2 regions of the Wukongibacter baidiensis genome follow, and region 1 is predicted to be linked to the other one. Evidence: predicted binding sites of a transcription regulator. Region 1 holds the regulator's gene; the other holds the start of a gene.
What was found. The regulator HrcA, encoded in region 1, represses chaperone genes, less so after heat shock. The targets are predictions, from matches to a motif close to TTAGCACTCNNNNNNNNNGAGTGCTAA.
Positions count from the first base shown of each region.

Region 2: a site for HrcA is predicted at 7,037-7,063, ahead of groES (co-chaperone GroES). Genes of this name have one in related genera too.

Region 1 is NZ_CP138202.1:6,353,317-6,362,847, forward strand. Features, by position in the region: gene hemW (radical SAM family heme chaperone HemW) at 1-817, shown strand, start outside; gene hrcA (heat-inducible transcriptional repressor HrcA) at 969-2,006, shown strand; gene R9X47_RS29170 (TCP-1/cpn60 chaperonin family protein) at 2,026-3,552, shown strand; gene grpE (nucleotide exchange factor GrpE) at 3,581-4,153, shown strand; gene dnaK (molecular chaperone DnaK) at 4,222-6,060, shown strand; gene dnaJ (molecular chaperone DnaJ) at 6,286-7,434, shown strand; gene prmA (50S ribosomal protein L11 methyltransferase) at 7,563-8,516, shown strand; gene R9X47_RS29195 (16S rRNA (uracil(1498)-N(3))-methyltransferase) at 8,509-9,267, shown strand; gene mtaB (tRNA (N(6)-L-threonylcarbamoyladenosine(37)-C(2))-methylthiotransferase MtaB) at 9,268-9,531, shown strand, end outside.
Region 2 is NZ_CP138202.1:4,395,741-4,405,271, forward strand. Features, by position in the region: gene ade (adenine deaminase) at 10-1,719, shown strand; gene R9X47_RS19810 (zinc ribbon domain-containing protein) at 1,932-2,396, shown strand; gene R9X47_RS19815 (hypothetical protein) at 2,410-3,090, shown strand; gene R9X47_RS19820 (hypothetical protein) at 3,245-4,639, opposite strand; gene R9X47_RS19825 (DNA-3-methyladenine glycosylase family protein) at 4,756-5,637, shown strand; gene R9X47_RS19830 (TIGR00266 family protein) at 5,961-6,644, shown strand; gene groES (co-chaperone GroES) at 7,118-7,402, shown strand; gene groL (chaperonin GroEL) at 7,431-9,062, shown strand; gene R9X47_RS19845 (hypothetical protein) at 9,235-9,531, opposite strand, start outside.

The DNA of each region.
Region 1 (9,531 bases):
TAAAAAATATAATGATATAGGAATCAATCGATTAAGTATGGGCCTTCAAAGCTTTAATAATGATGTATTAAAGGAAATTGGAAGAATACACACTAAAGAAGATTTCATTCATAATTATGATGCTGCCAGAGAAGCAGGATGCAAAAACATTAATATTGACTTGATATACGGGTTGCCGAATCAGGATCTAAAGGATTGGGAACATACCCTTAGGGAAGTAATAAAATTGAATCCAGAGCATATATCGGCCTACTCATTAAAGATTGAAGAGGGGACAGCCTTCAAAAGGTTATTTGATGAAAACAAGTTAAATCTGCCCGGGGACGAAGAGGATAGGAAGATGTATGATCTAGCAATTAAGTTACTTGAGCAGCATGGGATAATTCAGTATGAGATATCAAATTTCTCCAAAAAGGAATATGAGTGTAAGCATAATTTAATATATTGGAACAATAAAGAGTACCTAGGATTAGGAGTATCGGCCCATTCCTATATGGATTCCTGTAGGTATGCTAATACAGGGGATATTAATGAATATATAAGGCTTATGAATGAAAAAAAGACCGCTGTGATAAGTGAAGAGCACAAAGACGAAAAGGACGAGATAGTAGAAACGATATTTTTGGGTCTCAGATTAAACAAGGGATTAGATTTAGAGATGTTTGAAAATAGATTTAAGATTTCTATTTATGACATGTATGGTGAGAAGATAAAGAGTTTAGTAGAGCTAGGTCTTTTGTATGAAGATAAGAATCATATTAGATTAACAAGATATGGCATGGATGTTTCAAATCAGGTCTTTATCGAGTTTCTGTAGGCCTATTAAGTAGGTCTGTATTAAATACAAATATTAATATAGACTAAAAAAATTAAAAAGATTATTGACAAAATTCAAATTAAGTGTTAATTTAAAATCAAGAATGTTTAGCACTCGCTTTAAGAGAGTGCTAACAATGGAGAGTGGTAGTATGACTTTAGTTGATAGAAAACTAAGAATATTACAGGCAATAATCAATGATTTTATTGGCACTGCTCAGCCAGTTGGTTCAAGAACTATTGCCAAAAAATATGATTTGGGAATTAGTTCTGCCACTATCAGGAATGAAATGTCAGATCTTGAAGAATTAGGATATTTGGTTCAGCCCCACACCTCAGCAGGTAGAATACCATCGGACTTAGCTTACAGACTTTATGTAGATAGTTTGATGAGAAAGTATGAGGTTGAGAAGAAGCACAAGAAAATAGTAAGTGAATTGTTATTAGAAAAGATAGTAGAAATAGATGATGTAATAAAAAACACATCTGGTATACTATCTCAGTTAACGAACCTAACCTGTGTTGGCTTGTCACCTCAGTTTAGGAAAAGTAAACTAAAAAATATAAAACTGGTTCAGGTTGACAATGATAAGGTTCTTTTAATTTTAGTGTCAAATTCTGGGGTTATTAAGAATATTATATTGAGAATGCAAAATATTTCTCAAGCTGCTCTAGATGAGGTTTCGAATTTATTGCAGGAGAATTTAAGAGGACATACAATAGATCATTTAGATGAAGATCTAATAAATAGAATTAAAAATGAGCTAATTCAGTATAGTTCTACAATTGATGCAATAATTCCAAAGCTCAATAATTCTTTCAGTGACATAGATGATACTAAGATTTATTTAGATGGAATAACAAACATATTCAATTTGCCAGAGTATACAGATATAAATAAGGCGAAGAAGTTTATTTCAATTATTGAAAAGAAAGAATTAATGTATGATCTTTTGAGAAGTGGTACAGATGATGACATCTGTATAAAAATAGGATGTGAAAATGAGATTGATGAAATCAAGGATTGTAGTATTATAACTGCAACCTATAGATTGAATGGAAGAGTAATTGGTAAACTTGGGGTAATTGGACCAACTAGGATGGACTATTCAAAAGTTGTAGGCGTTATTAATTATCTGAATAAAACGTTAACAGATAATATAAAGGACATTTTGCCTGAAATCTTTTGATATAGTGAAAGGATAAAATATGAGAAGCAATTCAAATGATTTTGAAAATAGCGAGCCTAGGTTATCAGCTTTAAACAATAATATTAATGCAGTAAATTCTACTGTTTCTGCAGTTAAGGGGACACTTGGACCACAAGGAATGGACTGCATGATAGTAGATGACTATGGCAATGCTATTATTACAAATGATGGTGTAACAATACTAAGCGAAATAAACACATCTCATCCTGCTGCTAGATTATTGATAAATGCTGTTATGAGTCAAGAAAAGGAAGTTGGAGATGGGACTACTACGTTAACTATTTTAACTGGTGCACTTTTAGACTCGGCCCAGAAAATGGCTGAGTTAGGTGTGCCTGTACATAAGATTATAGAAGGAATTAAAATAGGAATCTCCAAGGCTCTAGAAATCATAGAGGCTGAAAAAGTAAGCATAACAGAAGACAATTATCATCTGATGTCAAGGGTGGCATATATTTCAGCTAGAGAAGATGAAGAAATTTCGAACTTGATTTGTAAGGCTGCGAAGCTAGTTGGCAACAAAATGATTGAAAGTGATAATTTTAGGTTGAGTGATTGTGTTGAGTCTATGGAAGGGACTAAGAGTAATGTGTTCAGCGGTGTGGTAGTAGATAAGAAACCGCTACACTTTTATGAGAATAATGCAATAAATAATGCTAAAATCATGGTACTTGATGACTCCCTCGATGTAGATGAAAACATAAATGAACTCTTAAAAACTGAGGCTGGACTTAATAGTTATCTTGAAAAGGTAGAAATTATAAAATCATGGGCTGAAAAGATTGCTCTTATGAAGGTTGATTTTCTATTGTGTGATAGGAATATCAATCAGGCGGCGATGCAAATACTTTCAGATGGAAATGTTTGTGTTGCAAATCAAGTCTTAAATAGCCAGCTAGAAAAGGTATCTAGACATTGTGGATGTAAAATGTTGAAAAAATCTGCATTACATAAGAATGCGTTAGACTTAGATAAGTACTGTGGTATGGCTGATAAGGTAGAGTATGATGCTGAAAAGGAGCAACTATCAATTAGGGATGGTCATGGTGAGCCCTATGCAACCGTAATGATTTCTTCTTCTACGGGTGAAATAACTAGGGAAAGGGAAAGAATAGCTAAGGATGCCGCGTCTTCTCTTCAATTTGCAATTAAAGATGGAGTCGTTGCAGGTGGTGGAGCTCTAGATATATATATTTCAACCCTATTGGAAAAATATCGAGAAGAAGTTGTTGGAATGGAGAAGTACGGCTTTGACTGTGTTATTGAGGCACTTAAACGACCTTTCTTACAGATGGTTGAAAATAGCGGGTTCAATTCTCTAGAAGTTTTAGAAAAAGTAATAGCCGCTGGGAGACTAGAGGAAAAGAAGTTTCTTTCAATAGATTTTAACAGTGGAAATATAAAAGATATGGAATTAGAGGAGATTTTTGACCCAGCTTATGTTAAAATAAGTGCGTTAAAGAAAGCTGAGGAAATATCTAAAGCTATACTTAGAATAAATTTAATTTTAAGAGGAAAAAAATAATTATGATTTAGATCAGGTGGGTGGTATTATGGAGAATACAGTTAATGAAAAGGATTTAAATACTCAAGATGAAATGAAGGAAGAGATTGATAGTAACCTTGAGGCAACTAAAGATGAAATGGAAGATCAAGCAAAAGTAGAAAATGAATCAAAGGATTCTGGAGTTCTAAACAAAGAACTTGAAGATTACAAAACTAGATTCACAAGATTATCAGCAGATTTTCAAAATTACAAAAGAAGAATTGAAAAGGAAAAGGGTGAAATATTTAAGTTTGGAAGTGAAAAAATAGTAAATGATATTTTACCTGTAATTGATAATTTTGAAAGGGCTATACAGTCAGCTGGAAGCAATAATGAAGAATCTGAAGGTCTTTTAGATGGAATCCAACTTATTTTCAAACAGCTTGTTGATGTTCTTGGTAAACATGGAGTTGAAGAAATAGAAGCCATAGAAAAGGAATTTGATCCAAATCTTCATCACGCTGTAATGCAAGATGAATGTGAAGATGTTGAAGCAAATACTATTACAGAGGTATTCCAAAAGGGATATACACTAAATTCAAAGGTTATAAGACCTAGTATGGTAAAGGTAGCAAAATAATTTAAATAAATAATTTAAAAATAAAATTTAAAAAATTATATTATACTTTTTTGTAAGGAGGAAATAACATGGGAAAGGTTATAGGAATTGATTTAGGTACTACAAACTCATGCGTTTCAGTTTTAGAAGGAGGAGAGCCAGTAGTAATTCCTAATGCTGAAGGAAATAGGACTACACCTTCGATTGTAGCGTTTGCAAAGAATGGAGAAAGATTAGTTGGTGAAACTGCTAAAAGACAAGCGATAACAAATCCAGATAGAACAATCGCTTCAATTAAAAGACATATGGGAACAGACTATAGCGTGAAAATTGACGATAAAGATTATTCGCCTCAAGATATTTCCGCTATGATACTTATGAAATTAAAGACTGATGCAGAGAGTTATCTTGGAGAAACTGTTACAGATGCTGTTATTACAGTTCCAGCATATTTTACTGATAGTCAAAGACAGGCTACTAAGGATGCAGGTAAAATAGCAGGCTTAAACGTTAGAAGAATCATCAACGAGCCTACGGCAGCTTCTTTAGCATACGGTATAGATAAAGAAACAGAGAGTCAAAAAATACTAGTATTTGACTTAGGTGGAGGAACATTTGACGTATCGATACTAGAGCTAGGAGATGGAGTATTTGAGGTTCTAGCTACAAATGGTAACAATCACCTAGGTGGAGATGACTTTGATGAAGTAGTAATTAACTTCCTAGCTGAAGAGTTTAAAAAGGAACACGGAGTAGACTTACGTAATGACAATATGTCTCTACAAAGATTAAAGGACGCAGCTGAAAAAGCTAAAAAGGAATTATCATCAGTTCAAACAACGAATGTTAATCTACCTTTTATTACTGCTTCAGCAGCAGGACCACTTCATCTAAATATTGACCTAACAAGAGCTAAATTTGAGCAATTAGCATCATCTCTTGTGGAAGCAACTTTAGAGCCAACTAGAAAGGCATTAAATGATGCAGGACTGTCATCTTCAGGGGTTGATAGAGTTATATTAGTTGGTGGTTCTACAAGAATCCCTGCAGTACAAAAAGCGATTAAGAACATTATTAATAAGGATCCATATAAGGGAGTAAACCCTGATGAATGTGTTGCGGTTGGAGCAGCTATTCAAGCTGGTGTATTAACTGGTGAAGTAAAAGATTTATTATTACTAGATGTTACTCCATTATCATTAGGTATTGAAACTTTAGGTGGAGTATTTACTAAACTTATTGAAAGAAATACAACTATACCTTCTAAGAAGAGTCAGATATTCTCTACTGCAGCAGATAACCAAACAGCTGTTGATATCCACGTTCTTCAAGGTGAGAGACAAATGGCTGGCGACAATACAACTCTTGGTAGATTCCAGCTTACAGGTATTCCACCGGCTCCAAGAGGAATTCCTCAAGTTGAAGTTACATTTGATATAGATGCAAACGGTATTGCTCACGTATCTGCTAAGGATCTTGGAACTGGAACGGAGCAAAATATTACAATTACTGCATCTACTAACCTTTCTGACGACGAAATAGAAAAGAAGGTTAAGGAAGCTGAAAAGTTTGCTGAAGAAGATAAGAAGAAGAAAGAATCTATTGAAGCTAAAAATAAAGCTGATTCATTATTATATGAAACTGAGAAAGCTCTAAAAGAACATGGTGACAAGGCTTCTCCAGAAGAAAAGGCACAAATCGAAGAAAAGCATGAAGCTTTAAAGAAAGCTTTAGAGTCAGATAATACTGAAGAAATCAATAAAGCAGCTGAAGAGCTTACAAATGCTTTCCATGCTTTAGCTCAAAAAATGTATCAAGCAGCAGGTCCTCAAGGTGAAGCAGAGGGAGCAAACCCAGGAGAGCAGACAGAACAAGCTAATGATGATGTTGTTGATGCGGATTATGAAGTTGTAGATGACGATAAATAAGATTTAGGCACTTAGCAACTTGAAATCTGAGGCACCCAAAAGGGTGCCTTATGGTTGTAATAATAGACTGCTTTAATATATAATAGCTTTAGTGATATAGAAATAAAAGTACAGTGAAAAAAATTCAAGAGTTTATTTACTTTTTAAGAGTGTTTCTTGAAACTTGGAGACTGTTGCTTGAAACTCTATAAATACTCACAACCATAAAAGAAAGGCGGTAAAGAAGTGAGTAAGAGAGATTATTATGAAATATTAGGTGTAGATAAAGGCTCCGATGATGCAGCCATTAAAAAGGCTTTTAGAAAGCTTGCAATGAAGTATCATCCTGATAGAAACCCAGATAACGAAGAAGCTGAGCAAAAATTCAAAGAACTGAATGAGGCCTATGAAGTTTTAAGTAACAAAGAAAAGAGAAATATGTACGATCAGTTTGGCCATGCAGGAGTAAACGGAAATGGCCAAGGTGGTTTTGGAGGCGGAGGCTTCTCAGGTTTCGGCGGGTTTGAAGATATATTTGGTGATATTTTTGACATGTTTGGTGGTGGTGGCGGTGGATTCTCATCCGGTAGAAGGAGAAACCGACCACAAAAAGGTCCTGATATAAAGGTTCAAGTTACTCTTACCTTTGAAGAAGCTGCCTTTGGAGCTGAAAAAGAGATCGAAATCTCTAGACATGAAGAATGTGAAAAATGTAATGGAACAGGTGCTAAGGCTGGAGCAGGAAAAAGGACCTGCCATAAGTGTAATGGTACTGGAGAAGTAAGATATACTCAAAGAACACCTCTAGGCTCCTTTGTAAATGTTAGAACCTGTGATACGTGCCATGGTGAGGGTGTAATAATAGAATCTCCATGTGAGGAATGTAATGGCCAAGGCAAGATTAGGAAAAACAAAAAAATAAACGTAAAAATCCCAGCTGGTGTAGATAGCAATTCAGTTATAACCCTTAGAGGTGAAGGGGAGCCTGGAATCAAAGGAGGTCCTCCTGGAGACCTATATATTGTAGTTAGAATGCTTTCACATAAGATTTTCAAAAGAGATGGCTATGACATAATATGTGAAATGCCTATTACCTTTGTTCAAGCTGCACTGGGAGATGAAATAGTAGTTCCAACTCTGGATGGAAGAGTAAAATATAACATTGCAGAGGGAACACAAAGTGGTACAGTATTTAGATTAAAGGGTAAGGGCGTTCATGTTCTAAATGGAAACGGAAGAGGAGATCAATATGTTAAGGTAGTAGTTGAGACTCCTAAGAGGTTAAATGATGAACAAAAAGATATACTAAGGAAGTTTGCTGAAGTAATGGGAGAAGATGTTCATGAACAAAGAAAATCTTTCTTTGATAAAGTAAAAGATGTTTTTGGAATATAATTATTATGAATCACCTAGTTTTCTAGGTGATTTACTAATTTAAACCAACTTTTTGTCAAATATCTTTGTAATACGTCAATCCTTCGGGTATAATAAACTTTGAAAAAGCTTGCTATGGAGGGTAAAAAATGAAATGGTATGAAGTTAAGATTAAAACATCAAGTGAAAAAGTAGATGCTATATGCGATATTCTTTATGATGTAGGTGTCGGTGGAGTAGCTATTGAAGATCCAAAGGATATAATGAAAAACATGAAAGAAGAAACTAGTTGGGACTATTTTGATATAAATTCGTTGAACATTGATCAAGAATGTGCTGTTGTAAAGGGGTATCTTCCAGAAAGTGAAAACTTTGAAGGAAACGTAGAATTTATTAAAGAAAAAGTACATAATCTTGATATTGATGGTGAAGAAAAGGAAGTAGACGAAATAACAGTTGCAGAGGTTTATGAAGAGGATTGGGCAAATTCTTGGAAAAAATACTATAAGCCTAAGAAAATCGGTCAGAGGATTGTTGTAAAGCCAACATGGGAAGAATATACAGCTAATGAAGGTGAAGAAATAGTTGAACTAGACCCTGGCATGGCCTTTGGGACAGGCACTCATGAAACTACAACGATGTGTACTAGATTATTAGAGATCTATGTAAAGGATGAGAGTACCGTTTATGATATCGGGTGTGGTAGTGGAATTCTCTCTATAGTAGCTGCTAAGCTCGGAGCAAAGGAAGTAACTGCGGTAGACATTGATGAAGTGGCCTATAAGGTTTCTAAGTCGAATGTGGAATTAAATTCTGTAGATGATATTGTTGAAGTTAAGCATGGAAATTTAATGGATGTTATCGATGGAAAGGCTGATATTGTAGTTGCTAATATTATTGCGGAGATAATAAAGCTTCTATCGAAGGATATCGGTAAATTTATGAAGCCAGAAGCAAAATTTATCGCTTCGGGTATAATATTAGATAAAGTTGATGAAGTAGCTGAAGAGTTAGATAAAAACGGATTGAAGGTAATGACAATTGAAAGACTTGGTGAGTGGGCGGCTATAGTGTCTAAAAAAGCAGGGGATAAGAATGAATAGATTTTTCGTAAACAGTGAAAATATTTTAGAAGATGAGCAAAAGATAGTAATAGATGAGATAGAAGATATAAAGCACATTACTAAGGTGCTTAGACTTAGTGTAGGTGATGAGATAGAGATATGCAATAAGGCCAAGGTTGACTATAAAGCAGCTATCTCAAGTTTGAATAAAAATGAAGTTGTATGTGAGATATTAGAAAAAAATCTATCTAGAACTGAGGCACCGGTAGAAATAACCTTGTTTCAGGGAATTCCTAAAGGAAGTAAAATGGACCTGATTATTCAAAAGGGTGTTGAAGTAGGGGTTAGTAAGATAGTACCCTTTACTTCCGAGCGCTGTGTTGTTAAGATTAAGGATAGAAAGTCTGAAGATAAGAAGATAGAAAGATGGCAAAAAATAGCCAATGAGGCCGCAAAACAATGTAAAAGGGGTATAATACCTCGAATCGGAAATGTCGTTGATATTTCAAATCTGAGAGATATTTTGAGTGGTCTTGACATGGTGGTTATGCCATATGAAGAAGAAAAGATTAGTGGTATAAGAAAAGCTATCACTAGTAGAGAAAACGTAAAAAAAATAGGTATAATTATTGGGCCAGAAGGTGGCTTTGCAAGTGAAGAGGTTTTAATGGCTAAAGAGTGGGGATCTATTCCAGTTAGTTTAGGACCAAGAATACTTAGAACCGAAACAGCAGGGTTGGTTACTGCCAGTATAATTATGTACGAATTAGGAGACCTAGGAGGTAATTAAGTGAAAAAAGTAGCTTTTTATACTTTAGGGTGCAAGGTCAATCAATATGATACTGAGGCTATGATAGAGATTTTTGAGAAAAAAGACTATGAAGTAGTCGAAAACGATGAAGTAGCAGATGTATATGTTATTAATACTTGTACGGTAACAAACTTAGGAGATAGAAAATCAAGACAATTTATTAGAAGGTCAAAGAAAAAGAACCCTGACTCAATAATAGTAGTTGTCGGGTGCTATGCTCAAACGGCTTCTGAAGAGGTTATG
Region 2 (9,531 bases), 2.0 Mb from region 1:
ACCATCGACATGAAAAAAAGAATCGACATAGCAGCCGGGAGAGTGGATGCTGATTTAGTACTAAAAAATGCAAAGATTGTCGACGTGTTTTCTGAGGAAATAATAGAGGGAGACGTAGCAATAAGTGATGGAAGAATAGCGGGTATAGGAGAATATAATGGAAAAGAAGAAATTGATCTAAATGGTAAATATGTAGCACCGGGACTTATAGATGGTCACGTACATATCGAGTCATCAATGGTAACTCCAGGACAGTTTGCCAAGGCCATAGTACCACATGGAACTACAACTATAATAGCTGATCCCCATGAAATAGCTAATGTATGTGGTTTAGATGGTATTGAATATATCCTAGAGGGGAGTAAAGGTATTCCACTTGACGTATTTGTAATGCTTCCATCCTGTGTGCCTGCAACGGCATTTGAAAATTCAGGAGCAAAGCTCTGTGCTGATGAGCTTGAAAAAATGATTAATAGTGATAGAGTCTTAGGGCTAGGAGAATTGATGGATTACCCAGCTGTAATTGGAGGCAATAAAGAGGTACTTGATAAAATAAAGATAGCAGGAGATAAGATAAAGGATGGTCATGGACCGGATATTGCAGGAAAGGAATTAAATGCATATGTTAGTGCGGGTATAAGGACAGAACATGAATGTACTACTGTGGAAGAGATGCAGGATAGAATTAGATTAGGAATGTATATACTGATCAGAGAAGGTTCTGCTGCAAGAAACCTAGAGGAATTAATAAAGGGCATAACCAGAGCTAATCTTAGGAGAACTTTGTTCTGTACTGACGACAGGCACCCAGAGGATATATTAAATGACGGACATATTGATAATAATATAAGACTGGCAATAAAGAACGGAATCGACCCTATATCTGCAATTAAAATCGCATCGTTGAACGCAGCTGAGTGCTATAGACTATATGATAGAGGGGCTATTGTACCTGGATATTTGGCAGATTTAATAGTTATAGATGACATAGAAAGCTTTAATGTTGAAAAGGTATTTAAAGAGGGTAAGCTGGTTGCAAAGAACAGTAAAGCTCTATTTGAGGTTAAAGCTAAAAAGAACTCAAAGGTCATGGATACCGTAAGATTAAGTGAAGTAAATAAGGATATGCTTAAGATCAAGCTAGAAAGTGACATTGTAAATGTTATGAGATTGTCAGCCCACAGCCTTGTTACTAAGAAGGTTATTAGAAAGGTAGACACAGAAGAGGGTTACTTTAAGTATAATGACATGCTTGATATCCTAAAGCTCGTTGTAATTGAGAGACATAATAAAACTGGAAACATTGGTCTAGGGCTTGTTGAAAACTTCAATCTAAAGGGTGGTGCCATAGCATCGACAGTTGCCCATGACTCCCATAACCTTATCGTTGCTGGAGATAACGATGAAGATATTCTTTTAGCTATCAAAGAAATCGGAGAAATAGGCGGTGGAATTACTATATGCTCTAAGGGTAAGGTTTTAAAATCATTACCTCTACCTATAGCTGGTTTGATTTCTGATAAGTCTTTAGATGAAGTAAGTACGGAGCTTAAGGAAATGTTAAAAATAGCCTATGATATGGGTGTAAATAAGGATATAGATCCATTTATGACCCTAGCTTTCCTTGCACTTCCTGTAATACCAGAGCTTAAGCTTACAGATGTAGGCTTGTTCGATGTTACGAAATTTGACTTTATAGATTTAAGTGTAAAGAGTTAATAAAATATAAAGCCCATGATTAAAAATCATGGGCTTTATATTTTAATGATAACTACGGGTTCATTTACGTGAGGTGAAACTTCTTAAAGAAAAGTTATTATATTTACAAATTACGACATACTTTTGTTGTCGTTATTTATATAATATAACTACTTATAAATATAGGCACAAATTATTCGGTATAGTCTATAATTTTGAAAGGAGAGGTAAATATGAGCTTTTTTGATAAGCTAAAAAAAGGAGCCTCTGAAGCAGGCGAAAAGGCAAAAGTTATAATTGAAATTAATAGGGTCAAAATGCAAATATCTCAGGCTCAAAAGGAGCTACAAGACGAATTTAAAAAAATAGGAGAAACTACCTTTGAACTATATAAAAAAGGTAACTTTGATGGATTATCAGAGTTGATTGAGGGAAACTGTAATAATTGTTTAAAAAAGCTAGAAGAAATTGAGGCGTTGGAATTAGAAGCCAAGGAAATTACTGATGGAAAGAAATGTCCTGATTGTAATAAAGTCGTTGATTATGATACTAGATTTTGCTCCTTCTGTGGTTACAAATTTGAAACACAAGATGAAAAAGAAGAATCACTGAAGGATACTTTGATATGTAGGAATTGTAATGAAAGTTTGGATGAAGATTGTAAATTCTGTGCTAATTGTGGAGACGCAGTTAATTAAAAGGGTGAATTTTATGCAAAGATACATTTTAGTAGCAGTTTTATTTACAATGTTGTTATCAACGGGGTGTAGTGAAAATAACAAAGAGAGTCGGGAAATAACTTTAAGCAACTTAGAAAAGACTATTGCTGAGAAGCACGGACTGGAAGAAAAGTTAAATAACACAAATTTGAAAATTCAAGAATTAGAAAAACAGATCAGCAATTTAAAAGAAAAGTTGGAAGAGCAAGATGAACAAAAAATAGAGAAAGATGATTCAACTAGTTATAATGTATTAAGGATAATAGACGTTAATGAAAAGGAATTAAGATATGTTCTAGAAAAGACAAGTATTCCATCACAAACTGTATCTATTGTAGGTTCTAATATTGAAGATTTAGTTGAAGAATATGAAGAAATACGGATTAAAGGACAAGGTAGTGGTGAGTATTTTAGAACCGAGGTTATTGGTAGTATATATGATTTTCAATTAATAAAGCTTGAGTGGAATGATGAGGCTAATAAATTTTTAGAAGTTAAAGTTATGCATGAACTAGATGAAGTAAGAAATCAAACAATCTATATTGAAACATTTTTACCTTGCGGAATGCCTAGTGAAAAAATTAAGTGGAAAGATTCAAAGGGAGACAGACACGAGGTTATACTGGCAAATGATGGCTATGGATTTGACGGTTCAATAATTTGGTCAAAATAAATTGTAGCTCATTAATATTATACTTTGATAACAGGGCATTGTAGGAGAATGCTATAATAATATATTGTTTTCCTTAAAGATAAAGAGAATAACTAATAGATAGACCCGAGATACAAACAAAGAGTGTACCTGGGGTCTGTTTATATATTACATTTTAATCAGTAATATTAATGTACACTTTTTCAGAAGTTCTACCAAGATCATTAATACTTACCTTTAGTCCAGCCCTCTTCTCTAAGGTATTATATATACGACTTACACCCTTCCACCAATTCTTATCCTCGGCATACTTTCTGTTGATCCATTTAAAAGGATCCTCATTTTCAGGTCTGCCCTTTAAAAGATTTATAACTGTTCTACATGCTATTTTTGAGGAATCTTCGATATCGGTATTATAGTCTTTCCAGCTCCTAAAAACGTTATAGGGATTATTGGCAATTTCTTTAGCCATTTCATGGTTACGTGGTACGAAGGATTGCTCATGGCCTGCTATTGTAAATAACAGAATAGGATTTATGTTAAACTCTCTGGCAGAATCGATTATTGTCGTAAAATACGGTTCGCTGGACAAAAGTGAATTTCTTTCAACTAAATAATTTTTCAAGCCCTCTTGGTTTATCTTTTTATACTGTAAATCCAGCGGTAGATGACTTGTAATAGCTAGAATTTCTTCATCTATAATAGCATTATCTTTTTTTCCAAACTCCAATGAATTTTCATCATATTCTACGCTGCTAACAACCTCTATAAGGCCGTCATCTCCTTTATTTTTAATAATATGTGTAAAGGGAACGATTAAAAGACATATTAAGAGGGAATATATAAGTATATATTTTCTATATTTTTCATTTACTAGATTTGTATGTATAGTGTGTATAATTTTATAGATTTTATTTTTAATTTCAATGATATATTGTTTAAGCGTTTGGGGTTCGATGGCTTCCTCTTCTGATGGGGCTTCAAATTCAACTTCAGCTTCGATTTCTAAGGGTTCTTCTGAATCTAGGGCTTGTTCACTATCAGAGTATTCATTATCATCTACGGGCTCAGTGATATCTTTAGGAGTTTCTTGGGTAATAGGTTCATATGTATCTTCCGCTTCGTTGCTTTCTTCTAATACTTTACTTAGGGAGATTTCGTCCACTATATCACTGGAATCAATATCTATTTCTTCAATGATATTTTTTATGGTATTTAGAGCTATTTCTTCATTGGCCTGCTTGCTTGCCCATTTAGTGACTTGATAAATAAATTCAAGTGATGTATCTTCAGATGAAGCGCAGGCTTTGAATACATCATATTGATAGATGGACCTTTTATTGTTTAAGATAGTGTTTTTTATTAGATAGGTTTTTATATCACTTTTATAGTCCTTAGTAAAGCCCCTTAGATTTTCGTTTAGGATATCGTGGATTGATCTAGCTAGAATGTTTGCTTTAGAGGAATTATCTAAATGAGGATGTTCCTCATTGATATTGTTCTTAATTAAGAGTATATCTTCCATTGACAATATTTTATTTTTTTTGAGTTTGTCCAAAAAATTATCCATAGTAATCCACCCCTAAAGGTTATTAATTCTATATTTTTATTTATAAACCCTTTAAATAATATATTATTTTGATTGTTAGTAAAATATGACTAGATTTTAAAAGGAGTGTTATATATATGAAAATTCATGAAATACAAAACGGAGTAATGTTAGAAGATGTAAAGGATTTTGAACTTCCCCATATATTTGAATGTGGACAGTGTTTTAGATGGAATAAACAAGAGGACGGGAGTTATACGGGGGTAGCATTAGGAAGAGTTATCAATCTTAAAAAGGAAGATAACAATGTTTATATTGATAATACAACCCGTGATGAATTTATGAATATATGGCATAACTATTTTGATTTAGCTAGGAATTATGGAGAAATAAAAGAACGTTTAGGAAAGCTAGATGAGACCATGAAGACCTCGGTGGAGTTTGGGTATGGTATTCGAATTCTTAAGCAGGATGAATGGGAAACACTAGTGTCCTTTATAGTCTCAGCAAATAATAGGATACCTATGATAAAGAGGGCTATAGAAGCTCTGAGTGAAAATTATGGAGAATTTATTGGCGAATATAAAGGGAAGAAATATTTTAGTTTTCCAAAACCAGAGGTACTAAATAATTTAAATATAGAAGATATCCAGTTCAGCGGAATAGGTTTTAGAGCTAAATATATATTAAGTGCAGCCAAGCTTGTAGCTACAAAGGAGATAGATATTTATAACTTAAAAGGTGTGGATACAGATGAAGCAAGGGAGCAGCTCATACTTTTTCCTGGAATAGGACCAAAGGTTTCCGATTGTATTATGTTCTTTTCCATGGATAAGGACGATGCCTTTCCTATAGATGTATGGGTAAAGAGAGTTATGGAGTATTTCTATGTTCCAGAGGGTACAAGCCTTAAAAAAATTCAAAGCTTTGCCCAGGAGAAGTTTGGAAGTATAGCGGGCTTTGCACAGCAGTACTTGTTCTATTATGCAAGAGAACTGAAAATAGGAAGAAAAAAGTGATTTACATAGTTCATCAATATTTTTATGATATGTTCCTGTTAGAACTATAATGGGAACATTGTATTTTTTTGTAGATGTGTGAATAAAAATTTTGACTAACTCAAGTTTTTGAATCACACATCTATACTTAAGAAAATTTATCCTTATAACCCTTATTATAGAAATTAAACTCTACATATTATATAATTAAGATTAATAGTATAGGGTTTACATAGGAAAACTGAGTTTATAAATGTACAAATACTCATAGCTTTTGGGAGTTTTGGAGATTTATAAATTAAAGTCTTTACTTAAATCCCTATAAAAAGAAAGGGAGTGGCAACTTGAAATACGAAATCAAAGGTGAAACCTTACCCGTAGTTATAATGAAACTAGACAGGGGCGAAAGTGTGTTTACAGAATCAGGCGGTATGGGATGGATGTCTGAGGAGGTTGAAATGAGTACCAACATGGAAGGCGGTTTATTTGGTGGTATAGCAAGAAAGCTTGCGGGAGAATCCCTATTCATGACTACATACAAATCTAAAAAAGATAATGCAACTATTGCTTTCCCTTCTTCACTTCCGGGGAAAATTCTTCCTATGGAGCTTAGAGCAGGCCAATCGGTGATATGTCAGAAAAAGACGTTTTTATGTGCTGAGAGAGATGTGAAACTTGAGATGCATTTTAGAAAGAAAATTGGAGCAGGAATTTTCGGTGGTGAAGGATTTATACTCCAGAGAATAACTGGGCCTGGATTAGCATTTATGGAGATTGATGGAGAAGTCGTTGAATACAATCTAGCGCCAGGAGAAGTTATGAAAGTGGATACGGGTCACGTTGCCATGTTTGAACCAACTGTGGAGTTTGATATTGAAATGGTAAAGGGCTTTAAAAATATGTTTTTTGGCGGAGAAGGACTTTTCTTGGCGAAACTAAGGGGACCAGGGAAGATATGGCTTCAAACTATGCCTATTATGAATCTAGCTAGAGAAATAATACCCTTTATACCAACAAGCAGTAGTTAAAGAATATAAATTAGTAGTTTAGGTGTAACAATTATTTTTGAAGTATTCAGGGGCTGAACTCAAAAGATGCTTTTATGAGACGGTCCCTGTTTTCGTAAAAGAGGTTCAAAGATAAAAAAAAATCATCGTAAATTAGATAATAATAGTGATTAAACAAGCAGTAAAACTGTTTTTTAGGGGAAAAATTGTTATAAAAAATGTGAATTTTAAGTAAAATATGAATAGTTAAAGCTAAAATATTAATAAAATAGAATAATAATGAGAAAAATGAAGAAAATAGAAGTGGTGTTGCAAAATAAACTACTAATCAATAAAAATAGCAAAATATCAAATGAAATTGCCTAAAATCGGAGTTGCCTTATAATTACTAATATTGTAAATTAGTATTGTGATTAGCACTCGATAAAGGTGAGTGCTAATAATTTGGCTAGTAAATAAATTTAAATAAAAGAAAGAAACGAGGAGGTTTTACAATGAATATCAAACCACTAGGTGACAGAGTTGTTATCAAGAAGGTAGAAGCTGAAGAAAAAACTAAAAGCGGAATCGTTTTACCAAGCCAAGCTAAGGAACAACCACAAATGGCTGAAATAGTTGCAGTAGGACCAGGTGGAATGGTTGATGGTAAAGAAGTTAAGATGGAAGTTAAAGTAGGAGATAAGGTTATATTCTCAAAATATGCTGGTACAGAAATTAAGTATGATGGTCAAGAATACACAATTTTAAGACAAAATGATCTATTAGCGGTAGTAGAATAATTAAAAATCTTTGAAGGAGGTTTACATAATGGCAAAGGAAATTAAATTCTGTGAAGACGCTCGTCGTAAATTAGAAGAAGGTGTTAATAAGTTAGCTAACACTGTTAAGGTTACATTAGGACCTAAGGGTAGAAACGTTATATTAGATAAGAAGTTTGGTTCACCAACTATTACTAACGATGGTGTTACTATTGCTCGTGAAATCGAATTAAAAGACGTATATGAGAACATGGGAGCTCAATTAGTTAAGGAAGTTGCTACTAAGACTAATGATGTTGCTGGTGACGGTACTACTACAGCTACATTATTAGCTCAAGCTATAATTAGAGAAGGATTAAAAAACGTAGCTGCTGGTGCTAACCCAATGATCCTTAAAAAAGGTATTGAAGAGGCTGTTGTAGCATCAGTTGAAGAAATCAAGAAAAACTCAAAGCAAATAGAAGGAAAAGAGGCTATAGCTAACGTTGCTTCTGTTTCAGCTGCTGATGAGAAGATAGGTTCTCTTATAGCTGAAGCTATGGAAAAAGTAGGAAAAGACGGAGTTATAACTGTTGAAGAGTCAAGAACTATGGGAACTACTTTAGAGGTAGTTGAAGGTATGCAGTTTGATAGAGGATACGTATCTCCTTACATGGTAACTGATACTGAAAAGATGGAAGCAGTACTAGAAAGCCCATACATCTTAATTACAGATAAGAAGATAACTAATATTCAAGAGATTCTTCCAATCCTTGAGCAAATAGTTCAACAAGGAAAGAAATTATTAATAATCGCTGAAGATATTGAAGGCGAAGCTCTTGCTACTCTTGTTGTTAATAAGCTTAGAGGAACATTCGAGTGTGTTGCTGTTAAAGCTCCTGGATTCGGTGATAGAAGAAAGGCAATGCTTCAAGATATAGCTATAGTAACTGGTGGTCAAGTGATATCTGAAGAATTAGGATTAGACCTTAAGACAGTTGAATTAAATATGTTAGGAACAGCTAAGTCTGTTAAGATAGATAAAGAAAACACTACTGTTATCGATGGTGCTGGAGCAACTTCAGCTATTGAAGATAGAATTAGACAAATAAGAAGTCAAATCGAAGAAACTTCTTCTGATTTCGATAGAGAAAAGTTACAAGAGAGACTTGCTAAGCTTTCAGGTGGAGTTGCAGTTATCGAAGTAGGTGCTGCTACTGAAACTGAAATGAAGGAAAGAAAGTTAAGAATAGAAGATGCATTAAATGCAACTAGAGCGGCTGTTGAAGAAGGTATAGTTGCTGGTGGTGGTACTGTACTTATTAATGCTATTCCAGCTGTTGAAGCTGTAATAGAAGCTTTAGAAGGAGATGCCAAGACTGGTGCATTAATAATCAGAAGAGCTCTAGAAGAGCCAGTGAGACAAATAGCTATCAATGCAGGTCTTGAAGGTTCTGTAGTAGTTGAGAAGGTTAGAAACAGTGAGCCAGGTGTTGGTTTCGATGCACTTAACGAAAAATATGTTGCAATGCTTGAAGCTGGTATAGTTGACCCAACTAAGGTAACTCGTTCAGCTCTTCAAAACGCAGCATCAATCTCAGCATTATTCTTAACAACTGAAGCAGCAGTAGCTGATCTTCCAGAAGAAAAGAATGATATGCCTCCAATGGGCATGGGCGGCGGAATGCCTCCAATGATGTAGTAAGTAGCTGATAGCTTTTAACTACTAGCTTATAGGAAAAGATAAAGAAGGAGTGGGGAAATATAATCCCACTCCTTTTTAGCGTCTTAAGGCGCTTCTGTTTTAAAAAGACCTAGTAAAATGACTTAAGTTAAAGCTAGAAGCTAGCGACTAGTAGGCAGTGGCAAAATCACTAATACACACTGAATTTCTCTGGGGTATACTCCTTTATAGCATCAACAACAACATCCTTAACCTCATCATCCACTTCTTTGATGATTAATGTCATTTCTCCGTCAAAGCCCTTTGTATAGTACTTACTTATGAGATTAGTTATTAGTAAGCCAATTATACTACCTACTGCAGCTCCATAGAATATTATTGCCAATATACCTAACAAAGCAATGGTTGATAGGCCTAAAAGGCTTACATTAAATAGTATGGCGGAAACTGAAGATATAGCTCCGATAATTGCGCCGAATATTATTCC